DNA from 3 places in the Halobacillus sp. Marseille-Q1614 genome. Region 1 is predicted to be linked to each of the others. Evidence: a T-box and tRNA genes for the amino acid it is inferred to sense, from the RefSeq annotation. Region 1 holds a T-box; the other regions hold tRNA genes.
What was found. A T-box is a leader RNA that pairs with one kind of tRNA and senses whether it is charged. The one in region 1 lies ahead of HUS26_RS04430 (valine--tRNA ligase), so its partner is inferred to be a tRNA-Val.

Region 1 (3,253 bases):
GCTTGGCATCTCATTAGAGCCGCAAGTGTCCATATCGGATTTAGGCGAAGACGTTCGCTTACATGGTTTTGTTCAGCTGTCTGGAGAGTATTTGGCAAAAGATCAGAAAGAGATGTATAGAGATGATGATGTGCGCCAGGCAGGAAGGATGATCCAGAAGGTGGAAAGGTCTGCGGAGGACGAAGATGTTTCTGAGTTTTTTCATATGTTTCCAGTAGAAATTACGGTTTCAAAAGACCGGGTGGCTGACATGGAAGATGTCGTTATTAATATTGAAAGCTTTGACTATGAGCTTCCTGAGTCGAATCAGCTTCGCTTACATGCTGAACTTGTCATGAACGGCATTCTTCAGGAACGATCTGTAAACCGGGAAGAGGCAGAGCAGGAAGATATCATAACGTTAGGGCCTGTCGTTTATAAAGAGGAAAAGGAAGACGAAATCCGCACGGTCAACGCAGAGCTTGAGGAGAGCAGCCGTAAAGAGACACACCAGACATTAGCGGACTTTTTCCAAACAAAAGAGCCTGAAGCAGAGGTTGAGCAGGAGTACGTGGAAGAAGAAACAGAAGGGGAAGGCGCTGAAGGGGATGATACCCAACAGGAGGAACAGGAAGAATCTCCTCCGTCCGTCAATGGATTTAAACAGATTTTTCAACACCTATTCCCAAACCGTGATGAGACCTATACACAAATGAAAATGTATATTGTTCAGGAAGACGAAACGATTGAAATGATTGCTGAGCGGTATGAGGTACCCGTTAAGCAATTAGAAAAGGTTAACCAAGTAGAAGATGATGTAACGGCAGGTCAGGTTGTTTATATTCCTAACTAAATCCACTTATACTTGAACGCTAAACATAAACCGAGCCAAATTCCAAGCAGAAGAACGTCCAAGGTTGTAGGGAAGATTAATGTGCGCAGCAATTGATAAATCAAAATAGGCACACAGGCTACTTCAATCACATACAGAAATTGGCGGCACCATGGTGGAAGCCGGTAACGGTAAAAGCGGCTCATTCTCAACACCTGACTTTCTACATTTTTTCAAAAAGAGTTGACTAAAACGGCGAATTCTATATACAATATGAATACTAACTACTATATGTGAAATGCCGTGAATGGGAAGAGTACATTCTCCGTTCCTTCAGAGAGGAAAACAAATGCTGTGAGTTTTCTAGGAATCAGGTGAGTGGAAGGTCGCCCGGGATGCAGCTTCTTTGAAAAGATGAGTAAAAGAAGCCGGTTAAAAGCCGTTATTTGCGATGAGTGTACAGATTTATTTCTGTAAACAAAGGTGGTACCACGGAAAAGCAAACCCTTTTCGTCCTTTTTAGGATGAAGGGGTTTTTTATTTTTCACAGAGTATGTGAAGGAGGAAGTCAATCATGGAACATAAAGATTTATCAATGCCGACTAAATACGATCCATCGTCAATTGAAAAAGACCGTTATCAGTATTGGGTCGACGGCAAGTTTTTTGAAGCTTCAGGAGATGAAAGTAAGGAGCCTTATACAGTAGTTATTCCGCCTCCCAACGTAACAGGGAAGCTTCACCTTGGGCACGCCTGGGACACGACGCTTCAGGATATTTTAACACGCGTAAAGCGGATGCAGGGATATGATGTATTATGGCTGCCGGGTATGGACCATGCCGGTATTGCCACACAGGCAAAAGTAGAAGCTAAGCTGAAGGAACAAGGGCAGTCGCGCTATGACCTAGGGCGTGAAGCATTCCTTGTGAAATCGTGGGAATGGAAACAGGAATATGCTCAGTTCATTCGTACCCAGTGGGAAAAGCTTGGACTTGGCTTAGACTACTCACGCGAACGCTTCACCTTAGATGAAGGCTTATCTGAAGCGGTTAAGGAAGTTTTCATAAAGCTTTACGAAAAGAAACTGATCTACCGTGGGGAGTATATTATTAACTGGGATCCTTCAACGAAGACCGCACTGTCTGACATTGAAGTAGAATATAAAGACGTCCAGGGTGCTTTTTATCATATGCGCTACCCGCTTAAAGACGAAGAAGGACACATCGAAATCGCCACAACGCGTCCGGAAACAATGCTTGGAGATACAGCTGTAGCTGTTCATCCTAAAGATGACCGCTATAAGCATTTGATTGGCAAGAAAGCCATTCTTCCAATTATCGGTCGTGAAATCGAAATTGTAGCAGACGACTATGTAGATAGGGACTTTGGATCTGGTGCTGTTAAGATTACTCCGGCTCATGATCCTAATGACTTTGAGATCGGAAACCGCCATAACTTAGAGCGCGTGCTTGTTATGAACGAAGACGGTACGATGAACGAGAATGCCGGCAAGTACCAAGGCATGGACCGCTTTGAATGCCGGAAGCAGCTCGTAAAAGACCTTCAGGAAAGCGGCGTTCTTTTTGAAATCGAAGACCATATGCACTCTGTCGGACATTCGGAGAGAAGCGGCGCTGTAGTAGAGCCTTACTTGTCTACACAATGGTTTGTTAATATGGAGCCGTTGGCGAAAGAGGCAATCAAGCTTCAATACGGTGATGATAAAGTAAGCTTTGTTCCGGATCGTTTTGAAAAAACGTATTTAAACTGGATGGAAAATATCCGCGACTGGTGTATTTCCCGTCAGCTTTGGTGGGGCCACCGTATTCCGGCCTGGTACCATAAAGAAACCGGTGAAATTTTTGTTGGAAAAGAAGCTCCTAAAGACGCGGAAAATTGGGAACAGGATGAAGATGTATTAGATACATGGTTCTCTTCTGCTTTATGGCCGTTTTCCACTATGGGCTGGCCGGATGAAAACAGTGAAGATTTCAAGCGCTATTTCCCTACAAACGTGTTAGTAACCGGATACGATATTATTTTCTTCTGGGTAAGCCGGATGATCTTCCAATCCATCGAGTTCACAGACCGCCGTCCATTTGAAGACGTACTGATCCACGGCTTGGTACGAGATGCTGAAGGAAGAAAAATGAGTAAGTCGCTTGGAAATGGAGTTGACCCGATGGATGTCATCGAGAAATACGGTGCCGACTCTTTACGCTACTTCCTTTCTACAGGCTCTTCACCAGGGCAGGACCTTCGTTTCCAATGGGAAAAGGTAGAATCCACATGGAATTTCGCAAATAAAATCTGGAATGCCTCCCGCTTTGCCTTAATGAACATGGGAGATTTAAAATATGAAGATATTGATCTAACTGGTGAAAAGTCGGTAGCTGATGACTGGATTCTCACACGCCTGAACGAAACGATTGAGCAGGTAAC
Region 2 (3,253 bases), 2.1 Mb from region 1:
GCGGGAGAACTCTCGTTAAGGAACTCGGCAAAATGACCCCGTAACTTCGGGAGAAGGGGTGCTCCTCTGCCGAGGAGCCGCAGTGAAAAGGCCCAAGCGACTGTTTACCAAAAACACAGGTCTCTGCGAAGCCGTAAGGCGAAGTATAGGGGCTGACACCTGCCCGGTGCTGGAAGGTTAAGGGGATGCGTTAGCTTTTAGCGAAGCGTTGAACCGAAGCCCCAGTAAACGGCGGCCGTAACTATAACGGTCCTAAGGTAGCGAAATTCCTTGTCGGGTAAGTTCCGACCCGCACGAAAGGTGCAACGACTTGGGCACTGTCTCAACGAGAGACCCGGTGAAATTATACTATGCGTGAAGATGCGCATTACCCGCGACAGGACGGAAAGACCCCGTGGAGCTTTACTGTAGCCTGATATTGAATGTTGGTACAGCTTGTACAGGATAGGTGGGAGCCTGAGAAGCCGGAGCGCTAGCTTCGGTGGAGGCGCTGGTGGGATACCACCCTGGCTGTACGGACATTCTAACCCAGGACCGTGATCCGGTCCGGAGACAGTGTCAGGTGGGCAGTTTGACTGGGGCGGTCGCCTCCCAAAGAGTAACGGAGGCGCCCAAAGGTTCCCTCAGAATGGTTGGAAATCATTCGCAGAGTGTAAAGGCACAAGGGAGCTTGACTGCGAGACCTACAAGTCGAGCAGGGACGAAAGTCGGGCTTAGTGATCCGGCGGTACCGTATGGAAGGGCCGTCGCTCAACGGATAAAAGCTACCCCGGGGATAACAGGCTTATCTCCCCCAAGAGTCCACATCGACGGGGAGGTTTGGCACCTCGATGTCGGCTCATCGCATCCTGGGGCTGTAGTCGGTCCCAAGGGTTGGGCTGTTCGCCCATTAAAGCGGTACGCGAGCTGGGTTCAGAACGTCGTGAGACAGTTCGGTCCCTATCCGTCGTGGGCGTTGGAAATCTGAAAGGAGCTGTCCTTAGTACGAGAGGACCGGGATGGACACACCGCTGGTGTACCAGTTGTTCCGCCAGGAGCATCGCTGGGTAGCTACGTGTGGACGGGATAAGTGCTGAAAGCATCTAAGCATGAAGCCCCCCTTGAGATGAGATTTCCCCTAACAATAAGTTAGTAAGATTCCTCAGAGACGATGAGGTCGATAGGTCCGAGGTGGACGCGTGGTGACACGTGGAGCTGACGGATACTAATCAATCGATGACTTAACTTTAAAAGAAAAGCGAAAACGCCTAGGCGTTGCAGCTACAAATTATGACGGTTTGATTCCAATCAGTCTTATCCAGTTTTGAGGGTTTACCTCCATATAATAGATGAGGTGGCGATAGCGAAGAGGTCACACCTGTTCCCATGCCGAACACAGCAGTTAAGCTCTTCAGCGCCGATGGTAGTCGGGTATATCCCCGTGAGAGTAGGACGCTGCCTCATTAATAAGCTTCACTATTCCACAGTAGCTCAGTGGTAGAGCAATCGGCTGTTAACCGATCGGTCGTAGGTTCGAATCCTACCTGTGGAGCCACTTGCTTCCATAGCTCAGTGGTAGAGCACTTCCATGGTAAGGAAGGGGTCGCCGGTTCAAATCCGGCTGGAAGCTCTGAAGAAGAACATTTTTTTGGCCCGTTGGTCAAGCGGTTAAGACACCGCCCTTTCACGGCGGTAACACGGGTTCGAATCCCGTACGGGTCACCATTTGGAGGATTAGCTCAGCTGGGAGAGCACTTGCCTTACAAGCAAGGGGTCGCAGGTTCGAGCCCTGCATCCTCCACCATTTAGCCGGCCTAGCTCAATTGGTAGAGCAACTGACTTGTAATCAGTAGGTTGGGGGTTCAAGTCCTCTGGCCGGCACCATTGATTCCATTTTTGAATAGTGGAGGGATAGCGAAGTTGGCCAAACGCGGCGGACTGTAAATCCGCTCCCATCGGGTTCGTAGGTTCGAGTCCTACTCCCTCCACCATTTTATTTAAAAAGATGGAATAAATAAGTTGGATATGGTAATAATACTTAATGTCATCAATGGGCCATAGCCAAGCGGTAAGGCAACGGTTTTTGGTACCGTCATGCGCTGGTTCGAATCCAGCTGGCCCAGCCATTTTTTCAACTTACATCTAGCTTAAATAAGAGCTAGGTATTTTCTTGTGTTTAAATGATTTTTAATTTATGAAAACCACTTATTATTAAGGGCCATTAGCTCAGTTGGTAGAGCAAGCCAACCACATGAGTAAGCTTCCTGCAGGCTTGCGAGGAGTGCGGCATCACTGAATAAGCTTGCAACACGACGAGCATCGTCACTCAACAAACTTACGAGAACTTATTTTAATTACGAGCCATTAGCTCAGTTGGTAGAGCATCTGACTTTTAATCAGAGGGTCGGAGGTTCGAGCCCTCCATGGCTCACTTTTAATTTTCATCCGCACCTGAGTGCGGGAGTAGTTCAGTGGTAGAACACCACCTTGCCAAGGTGGGGGTCGCGGGTTCGAATCCCGTCTCCCGCTCCATTGTTCGGGGCCTTAGCTCAGCTGGGAGAGCGCCTGCTTTGCACGCAGGAGGTCAGCGGTTCGATCCCGCTAGGCTCCACCATACATAATCAGAATTACATCATTAGGCTGTCATCATTGAGATGTCAGCCTTTTTTTGTTAAGCAGTTTTTCTTAAGACAGCAGGAATAAAAAGGGGTGTTCCTATGAAAAAAGCTGTTTTTATCGACCGTGACGGTACACTTGGGGGAAGCAGCCAAATTGAATACCCAGGAAGCTTTACATTATATCCTGAAGTAAGAGAGCATCTCGAACTTTTAAAAAAGAACGGGTTTCTCGTATTTTCTTTTACCAATCAACCAGGGATCTCTAAAGGTAAATCAACAGAAAAGGCATTTAAATAGGAATTGCTGGGGTTTGGAATGGATAGTGTGCAGAAAGCCTAAAACCGGCATGATCGAGCAAGCCTGTAAAGATAATGAATTTAATCTCCAGGAAAGATGGGTGATTGGAGGTCGAATGAAGGACATACAGGCAGCCGAACAGGCTGGCACTAAAAGTACTAGTCTTAACAGGGGCAGGAAGTGAAGGTGCCGATTTCATAGAAAGACTCCGGAAATATTTCAAAAAATGATGATAGCTGATAGTCTGAACCATGCTATAAAAAAGGTGATTTCTCATTTATAACGTATATATATACACAATTTTGTCTAGTTGAGTCATTGGTATGAAAACGTCTACAATTAGATGAGATAGTAAAAGG
Region 3 (3,253 bases), 1.2 Mb from region 1:
TTCAGTTAAAGTGGCAGGTACGCTTTCGAAGGTTTCTTTTACATCAGTGGTGGTACCATCTGCTGAGACAGCCTCACCTTTAACAACTCCGCTCATTAATAACCCTTCTTCTTCATCATAAGAAAGGTTATCAACGGTAACCATTCCTTTAAAAGTTCTGCCATCTTCAAGATCACCTGTGACCTTCATGTTCTTAAGCAGCTTTGATCCTGTGGTAGATGGAGAGGCAGCCATCGTGTTAACAGGGGCAAGAACAAACGTACTTACTAAAGCAATCACCAGGGCTGCAACAAGAGACTTTAATTTCATTTGGTATCCTCCTCATTTTTGTAAGCGCTCTCAAAAGTTAACTCACTTGCCAGCCGTAAATTGTTTTCCCTTGAAACCTCAGGTAAAACTGATTATCTTTCTTTTTATAAAAAATGATTACATACCACTAGTATCAAGAAGGAAATTGTCGAGAATTAAACTAATATGACCTGCGCCCTTAGTTGTATTTGTAGTGCTTTAAAGCTTTTACGAATAAAGGTGGTAATACAAAGTAACAGTGAGCGCTTTGGACTCTTGATGATTATTTTATAAAACAAAAAGACGCTTCTACAAAATAGAAACGTCTAGGTTTTTTTATTATAATTTTCGTTTAAGTACCGGTGGTCGGGGTCGAACCGACACTCCGTGAGGAACACGATTTTGAGTCGTGCGCGTCTGCCAATTCCGCCACACCGGCATATTGGAGGCGGCAACCGGAATCGAACCGGTGATAAAGGAGTTGCAGTCCTCTGCCTTACCGCTTGGCTATGCCGCCACTAATTGAATAATATATTATATTCTTCGATGTAGCAATTATGAAGCTTTTCAAGAGCGAGAGACGGGATTCGAACCCGCGACCCCCACCTTGGCAAGGTGGTGTTCTACCACTGAACTACTCTCGCATAATGGCTGGGCCAGCTGGATTCGAACCAGCGCATGACGGTACCAAAAACCGTTGCCTTACCGCTTGGCTATGGCCCAACATTTTTAGATAAAAAAATGGGGCGGCTGATGGGAATCGAACCCACGAATGCCGGAACCACAATCCGGTGCGTTAACCACTTCGCCACAACCGCCATAATGAAAGCAGGGGTAGTAGGAATCGAACCCACATTGACGGTTTTGGAGACCGTAGTTTTACCATTAAACTATACCCCTATTTGAATAATAAAATTAAAATGGTGGAGGGAGTAGGACTCGAACCTACGAACCCGATGGGAGCGGATTTACAGTCCGCCGCGTTTGGCCAACTTCGCTATCCCTCCACGTTAAAAGTGGTGCCGGCCAGAGGACTTGAACCCCCAACCTACTGATTACAAGTCAGTTGCTCTACCAATTGAGCTAGGCCGGCTAGTCAAAAAATGGTGGCTCGGGACGGAATCGAACCGCCGACACACGGATTTTCAGTCCGTTGCTCTACCGACTGAGCTACCGAGCCAGACAAATGATAGTTTATCATTTTCAAATATTGAACTAGCTTATGTATAATAATGTAATCAGTGGCGGTCCGGACGGGACTCGAACCCGCGACCTCCTGCGTGACAGGCAGGCATTCTAACCAACTGAACTACCGGACCAATATAAATAATTTGGTTGCGGGGGCAGGATTTGAACCTGCGACCTCCGGGTTATGAGCCCGACGAGCTACCGAACTGCTCTACCCCGCGATATTGTGGGAAATTATATTCCCATTAGATTTTCAATGGTGGAGGATGCAGGGCTCGAACCTGCGACCCCTTGCTTGTAAGGCAAGTGCTCTCCCAGCTGAGCTAATCCTCCAGGAAGTGGTGACCCGTACGGGATTCGAACCCGTGTTACCGCCGTGAAAGGGCGGTGTCTTAACCACTTGACCAACGGGCCAAACGTTATGATGTTAATGGCGGAGAGCGAGGGATTCGAACCCTCGAAACCGCGTGAACGGTTTACACGAATTCCAATCGTGCTCCTTCGGCCAGCTCGGACAGCTCTCCGTAATGGCTCCACAGGTAGGATTCGAACCTACGACCGATCGGTTAACAGCCGATTGCTCTACCACTGAGCTACTGTGGAATAATATCAACCTGGCGACGTCCTACTCTCACGGGGGTATACCCGACTACCATCGGCGCTGAAGAGCTTAACTACTGTGTTCGGCATGGGAACAGGTGTGACCTCTTCGCTATCGTCACCAGATCTATTGATCTGTTTCTTTTTTAGGGACAAGATATATTATATTGTCCTTTTGAGAAAATATCAAGGGTTATTTTAAAACTTTTTAGTAAACCCTCAAAACTGGATAAGACTGATGGAATCAAACCAAGGAATGTCTAGCGGCAACGCCTAAGCGTTTTCGCTTTTCTTTTAAAGTTAAGTCATCGATTGATTAGTATCCGTCAGCTCCACGTGTCACCACGCGTCCACCTCGGACCTATCGACCTCATCGTCTCTGAGGAATCTTACTAACTTATTGTTAGGGGAAATCTCATCTCAAGGGGGGCTTCATGCTTAGATGCTTTCAGCACTTATCCCGTCCACACGTAGCTACCCAGCGATGCTCCTGGCGGAACAACTGGTACACCAGCGGTGTGTCCATCCCGGTCCTCTCGTACTAAGGACAGCTCCTTTCAGATTTCCAACGCCCACGACGGATAGGGACCGAACTGTCTCACGACGTTCTGAACCCAGCTCGCGTACCGCTTTAATGGGCGAACAGCCCAACCCTTGGGACCGACTACAGCCCCAGGATGCGATGAGCCGACATCGAGGTGCCAAACCTCCCCGTCGATGTGGACTCTTGGGGGAGATAAGCCTGTTATCCCCGGGGTAGCTTTTATCCGTTGAGCGACGGCCCTTCCATACGGTACCGCCGGATCACTAAGCCCGACTTTCGTCCCTGCTCGACTTGTAGGTCTCGCAGTCAAGCTCCCTTGTGCCTTTACACTCTGCGAATGATTTCCAACCATTCTGAGGGAACCTTTGGGCGCCTCCGTTACTCTTTGGGAGGCGACCGCCCCAGTCAAACTGCCCACCTGACACTGTCTCCGGACCGGATCACGGTCCTGGGTTAGAATGTCCGTACAGCCAGGGTGGTATCCCACCAGCGCCTCCACCGAAGCTAGCGCTCCGGCTTCTCAGGCTCCCACCTATCCTGTACAAGCTGTACCAACATTCAATATCAGGCTACAGTAAAGCTCCACGGGGTCTTTCCGTCCTGTCGCGGGTAATGCGCATCTTCACGCATAGT

Region 2: it has a tRNA-Val gene. The T-box ahead of HUS26_RS04430 (valine--tRNA ligase) is inferred to sense a tRNA for this amino acid. The anticodon was not compared.
Region 3: it has a tRNA-Val gene. The T-box ahead of HUS26_RS04430 (valine--tRNA ligase) is inferred to sense a tRNA for this amino acid. The anticodon was not compared.

The regions. Positions count from the first base shown of each region.
Region 1 is NZ_CADDWH010000001.1:906,605-909,857, forward strand. It holds gene HUS26_RS04420 (LysM peptidoglycan-binding domain-containing protein) at 1-832, shown strand, start outside; gene HUS26_RS04425 (hypothetical protein) at 829-1,017, opposite strand; T-box leader at 1,106-1,332, shown strand; gene HUS26_RS04430 (valine--tRNA ligase) at 1,386-3,253, shown strand, end outside.
Region 2 is NZ_CADDWH010000001.1:3,040,356-3,043,608, reverse strand. It holds rRNA gene HUS26_RS15210 (23S ribosomal RNA) at 1-1,228, shown strand, start outside; rRNA gene rrf (5S ribosomal RNA) at 1,330-1,443, shown strand; tRNA gene HUS26_RS15200 (tRNA-Asn) at 1,460-1,534, shown strand; tRNA gene HUS26_RS15195 (tRNA-Thr) at 1,538-1,609, shown strand; tRNA gene HUS26_RS15190 (tRNA-Glu) at 1,630-1,704, shown strand; tRNA gene HUS26_RS15185 (tRNA-Val) at 1,708-1,783, shown strand; tRNA gene HUS26_RS15180 (tRNA-Thr) at 1,788-1,863, shown strand; tRNA gene HUS26_RS15175 (tRNA-Tyr) at 1,885-1,970, shown strand; tRNA gene HUS26_RS15170 (tRNA-Gln) at 2,031-2,105, shown strand; tRNA gene HUS26_RS15165 (tRNA-Lys) at 2,338-2,410, shown strand; tRNA gene HUS26_RS15160 (tRNA-Gly) at 2,437-2,511, shown strand; tRNA gene HUS26_RS15155 (tRNA-Ala) at 2,518-2,593, shown strand; gene HUS26_RS15150 (hypothetical protein) at 2,697-2,894, shown strand; gene HUS26_RS20295 (HAD hydrolase-like protein) at 2,908-3,078, shown strand.
Region 3 is NZ_CADDWH010000001.1:2,076,842-2,080,094, forward strand. It holds gene HUS26_RS10465 (hypothetical protein) at 1-309, opposite strand, end outside; tRNA gene HUS26_RS10470 (tRNA-Leu) at 646-727, opposite strand; tRNA gene HUS26_RS10475 (tRNA-Cys) at 732-805, opposite strand; tRNA gene HUS26_RS10480 (tRNA-Gly) at 861-932, opposite strand; tRNA gene HUS26_RS10485 (tRNA-Gln) at 937-1,011, opposite strand; tRNA gene HUS26_RS10490 (tRNA-His) at 1,031-1,106, opposite strand; tRNA gene HUS26_RS10495 (tRNA-Trp) at 1,118-1,188, opposite strand; tRNA gene HUS26_RS10500 (tRNA-Tyr) at 1,210-1,295, opposite strand; tRNA gene HUS26_RS10505 (tRNA-Thr) at 1,306-1,381, opposite strand; tRNA gene HUS26_RS10510 (tRNA-Phe) at 1,393-1,468, opposite strand; tRNA gene HUS26_RS10515 (tRNA-Asp) at 1,531-1,607, opposite strand; tRNA gene HUS26_RS10520 (tRNA-Met) at 1,621-1,697, opposite strand; tRNA gene HUS26_RS10525 (tRNA-Val) at 1,734-1,809, opposite strand; tRNA gene HUS26_RS10530 (tRNA-Glu) at 1,816-1,890, opposite strand; tRNA gene HUS26_RS10535 (tRNA-Ser) at 1,908-2,000, opposite strand; tRNA gene HUS26_RS10540 (tRNA-Asn) at 2,005-2,079, opposite strand; rRNA gene rrf (5S ribosomal RNA) at 2,089-2,202, opposite strand; rRNA gene HUS26_RS10550 (23S ribosomal RNA) at 2,373-3,253, opposite strand, start outside.